DNA from 2 places in the Bacteroides xylanisolvens genome. Region 1 is predicted to be linked to the other one. Evidence: riboswitches for the same ligand, from Rfam matches in the RefSeq annotation. Region 1 holds a riboswitch; the other holds the start of a gene.

Region 1 (2,469 bases):
GGTCAGCCTGGCAATAAGGTAACACGATAAAGCCCAGTTTCACCAGTTCTTCCGTAGCTTTCAGTGTTTCGATAGAGTCGGGGAGCAGATAGCGCGGGTCCGGATGAATTTCCAGTTTCAGCCAGTTTGTTCCAAAAGCTTCGCGAGCCAGTTGTGCGGCGAAAACAGCTTCTTCCGCGTTACGTACACCGGAGGTGTTGGGCAATAACTGAATATTCGGATGAATAATATGTTTCAGCATGTCGTCCTCTTTGTTATCCATGTCGATTCGTTTCATGGCAACAGTTACCATTTCCGTACCCGAAGCCAGAATAGCTTGTTCCATTACTTCATTGGAATTGAATTTTCCTGTTCCCAGAAAAAGACGGGAGCTAAATTCGCGTCCCGCAATTACTAACTTTTCCATTCTATATATTTTAGTTGATTATTTAAATGCTGATTTTTTGAGACAGAAGAACATAAGAACAAAAATAAAACAGTAGAAATAATTATCTAAGTGCAGCTTTTATGTTCTTTTGTTCTTCTGTCTGAATTAAAATTCCATTTATCATTTGACAAATTATAGATCACTTTCAATGATTCTACGTGTTTCTTCTACCGGATTATCTGCTCCGAGAATAGTTCCTGACAGGGCTATTCCATTTACTCCTGTATGAAGTATGGCAGGAATATCCTCAAAAGTGATTCCCCCGATAGCTACAACGGGGATTTCGATATTCGCTTCCTTCATCTGTGAAAGAATAGAAGAATAGCCCTCCAAACCCAGTACAGGGCTTAGATTCTTTTTAGTGGTAGTAAACCGGAAAGGACCAATGCCGAGATAATCGGCTCCGGCACGATAGTGCTGTACCACATCTTCGAAAGTGTTTGCAGTGCCGCCGATAATAAAGGCTTCACCAAGTATTTGGCGGGCCTGGTCGATAGGCATATCCTTTTTGCCTAGATGTACACCGTCCACTTCCAGCTTTTTGGTCAGTTCGACGTGGTCATCCAGAATCAGGATTGCTTCGTGCTCTTTGCAAAGCGGCTTCAGTTGCAGGGCTACTGCTTCCACTTCTTCGAGAGGAGCGTCTTTCATACGTAGCTGGATCCATTTGCATCCGCCTTCGAGTGCCATACGTGCCGATTCGAGGTACGAATACTGTTCGGTCTGATGCGTGATAAATTGTAGACTAATCATCTCCTTATCCTCCACAAGCAGCTTTGATAATCACCAGGTTGTCGTTCTCGTGTAGAATGAAACACTCCCATTCGGTACGGGGAATCATTTTGTTGTTTACGGCGATAGCAATGCCTTGAACCGGAAGTTCGAGCTGTGCTGTCAGTTGCGTAAGGGTAGAGTCAGGAGACGTTTCCACCTCTTTGTTGTTCACTTGTACTTTCATTGTCCTATCAGAATAAATAAGTTGAAAGTAAATACAAAGAGCGTGCTTAAATGGAAAGGCGATAAGAAGAAACACAATCCCTACGTCAGTATTAACTGCCTCAGGTTCCTAGGGTATAATCTCAGCCCCTCATGGGGCACCCCTTTGTCTTTACGGGAGCAAAGTAAGCGAAAAAGAAACAGAAAAACACTAAATCAGTCGATTTTTTTTCATTTTTCTGTTGATTCCTGTTTTTTGATGGGATGAGAAAAGATAAATCGGGCACCATTTTTGTAACTCTTGTCAATCCATATATCACCTCCCATATATTGGATGGTCAGTTTGCAGATAGCCAGTCCCAACCCTGTACCCTGCACGAATTCATTCAGCTTTTCGAAACGTTGGAATACGAGTTCCTGTTTATCTTCGGGGATTCCCGTGCCGGTATCTGTCACCGAGAACAGCATACATTGCTTTTCTTCGTCCACTTCATAATCCAGCGTGATACTTCCTCCGGCAGGAGTGAATTTCAAGGCATTATTCAGCAGGTTGATAATAATCTGTTGCAGACGCAACGGGTCCGTGTAGAGCATGTAAGGCTCCTTAGGCATTTGGAGTTTGATGTCTACATCCACTGTCTTGTTCCGGTTGGTGAGAGTAATCATATTCTGGCAATGGTTCACCAGCTCGCACCATTCATAGTTGAATTGCAGTTTTCCTGATTCCAGGCGTGATATATCCAGTACATCGCTAATCAGTTGGAGCAATAAATTGGAATTAGTCTGGACGATATCCGCATATTCTTTCAATTCATCATTCTGCTCTACCGAACCGATAATCAGGCTGGAGAAACCGACAATTGCGTTTAAAGGTGTCCGTATCTCATGGCTCATATTCGAGACAAAAGCACTTTTTAATTGATTAGCTTCTTCGGCGCGCTCTTTGGCGTCACGTAATTCGATTTCAGACTCTTCCAGTTTCTTTTTATCTTCCCGCAATTGTTGCGTGGTTCTTTCAAGGTGATTTTTCAGGATTTTCGTCCGGTAATAGTAATACAGGGAAATCATCAGACTTCCTACTAATACGAGGAAGATAATCAGGATAA
Region 2 (2,469 bases), 1.7 Mb from region 1:
GCTTCATAGTCGAGCAGCTTTTCTGCTTTGGGGTACGAGTCCGGATCACCATCCGTATAATTGTTTCTTGTTGGCTCTTTTTGAGCAACCGAGAAAGAGGAATAGACACGATGGTTGGAAGTGATGTTCCAGTTTAATCCTACTTTCGGATTAAAGAAATCGAACTTTTTATCTACTGCCAGTGGACGCAGCGCATTCTTACTCCAGTCATATTTATCATTGTTTCCGTCGATGGTATAGTTGATGTGGCGATACTGGAGATCGGCATAAGCACTTAGTCCTCTAGTAAGATCGTAGTTCGCTTTCAGATAAATATTTCCATCGGTCTTCTTGGATTTGTTGCGGTAATATTCATGGTCGGGAGATAGAGAACCTACGTAGTTTTTCACCCAGGGAACTCTTCCGAAGTTATTGCCCCGGTATTGATTTAATCCGCCGCCCAGGGATGCACTTAGCCTGTTGGCTGTGTAATTGAGAGAAAAAACGCCGCCGCCGAATTTGTTGTCCATCTTCTTTTGACGGACTAAATCGCTTTTAGATACTTCGGTTCCATCTATTGTAAATGATTTTAAACCATATTCTATGAGGTATCTGCCGTCTTTGTACTCTTCGTAATAACCGTCACCTTTGGTATAATGTAAGGCAACGTTCAGATTCCAGGCTGTCGAGAAAGTATGATTGAAGAGAAGCTGATAATTCTTTTGCAGATAATTATCTGTTTGGTCGTCGTAATAATATTTTTTGCCGTTGGCATCAGTGTACATTTCCCCGCAAGGATTGTAGCGTCTGCCGAATTTTTCCATTTGCTCTTTTGTTGCGTATCCCCAAGCATGATATGTTTTTTCTTTTCCGGCAAATGCAATGAGCTTCACAGATGTGTTTTCTGCAAAATAACCTCCTTGCAGGTAGTAAGAGTTCAAGTCCACCGAAGCACGGTCTATGTATCCGTCCGTACCGATATTGGAAAGGCGGGCGTCAAACGTCCAGTGGTTATTGAGTAGGCCGGTTCCCACTTTCACTGTTTCCTTGTGCGTGTTGAACGAACCGTATGAACCATTGAATTCGGCGTATGGTTTCATAGATGCACCTTCGGTTTGCATATTGACACTGGCTCCGAAAGCACCTGCTCCGTTCGTCGATGTACCTGCTCCGCGCTGCACCTGCATATCTTTTACGGAAGAAGAAAAGTCGGGCATATTCACCCAGAACAGGTTATGGCTTTCGGCATCGTTCATCGGTATGCCGTTTACCGTGATGTTGATTCGTGTGCCATCGGTTCCACGTACGCGAAGTGTCGTATAGCCGATACCAGCTCCTGCATCCGATGTGGTCAGTGTGGAAGGAGTCATACTTAGCAGATAGGGGATATCCTGTCCGAAGTTTACCTTTTTGAGTTCTGCTTTGCCTATATTGGTGAATGCCACGGGAGTTTTGGCTGTGGCACGTGTGGACACTACCTGCACCTCTTGCAGGTTTACTACTCTCATACTATCCTTTGCACTCGTCTGTGCATGAACAGTGATACCTGCGCCCAATAAGGCGACGGCCATCCATACAATTCTTTTCATTTTTGCTTACTAATTAGTTCTCTACGCCGGCATTACCCGGATCAGATTCTATGGGTATGTTCTCAGCCCGTCATGTTAAGGCACCCCTACCAGTGAATCGGTGACAAAAATACTGCTTTTGCAGGAGGAAAGCAAAAAAAACTTTTAGATTCACTAAAAACAATATAACTTTGTAAATTGTTGAAATAACAAAACTGCATTTATTCACTTAATATATATTTAATTATGCTACTATTATTGCAAGCAACACAAGCTGCGGACTCTGTGCAAGTGGCTGCAGACGAATTAATGAAAGAGGCGATTGCCAATGCTGACGGATTGGATAAGCTTTCGCTGATTACTCAACAATTGATAGACTTCGGTATTCGTGCCGGAGAACGTATATTGATTGCGGTCCTTGTCTTTGTCGTCGGACGTTTCCTCATCTCGCTGCTCAACAAATTCATCAGGCGTCTGATGGATAAACGAAAAGTAGATGTAAGTATCAAAACTTTCGTTAGAAGTCTGGTCAATATTCTGTTGACAATCCTGTTAATCATTTCTGTTGTCGGTGCCTTGGGAGTTGAGACAACTTCATTTGCGGCTTTATTGGCTTCCGCCGGTGTCGCTGTCGGTATGGCTTTATCCGGTAATCTGCAAAACTTTGCCGGTGGACTGGTTATTCTTTTGTTCAAACCTTATAAAGTTGGCGATTGGATAGAAACACAGCAGGGATCAGCCGGTACAGTAAAAGAAATTCAGATATTCCATACCATCCTTACTACTGGGGATAATAAACTGATTTATATACCGAATGGTTCATTAAGTAGTGGAGTAGTGATTAATTACAGTCACCAGGAAACCCGCCGTGTAGAATGGATTATTGGTATAGATTATGGGGAAGATTACAATAAGGTTCAGC

The links. Region 1 has a riboswitch for thiamine pyrophosphate ahead of thiS (sulfur carrier protein ThiS). Riboswitches for the same ligand answer to the same signal wherever they lie in the genome.
Region 2: it holds a riboswitch for thiamine pyrophosphate, as region 1 does, so the genes downstream of both, INE92_RS15120 (TonB-dependent receptor) here and thiS (sulfur carrier protein ThiS) in region 1, are expected to answer to the same signal.

Annotation. Positions count from the first base shown of each region.
Region 1 covers NZ_CP072216.1:1,854,643-1,857,111, reverse strand. The annotation lists gene INE92_RS07875 (thiazole synthase) at 1-406, opposite strand, end outside; gene INE92_RS07870 (thiamine phosphate synthase) at 560-1,180, opposite strand; gene thiS (sulfur carrier protein ThiS) at 1,185-1,385, opposite strand; TPP riboswitch at 1,446-1,539, opposite strand; gene INE92_RS07860 (sensor histidine kinase) at 1,595-2,469, opposite strand, start outside.
Region 2 covers NZ_CP072216.1:3,533,343-3,535,811, reverse strand. The annotation lists gene INE92_RS15120 (TonB-dependent receptor) at 1-1,568, opposite strand, end outside; TPP riboswitch at 1,570-1,666, opposite strand; gene INE92_RS15115 (mechanosensitive ion channel family protein) at 1,794-2,469, shown strand, end outside.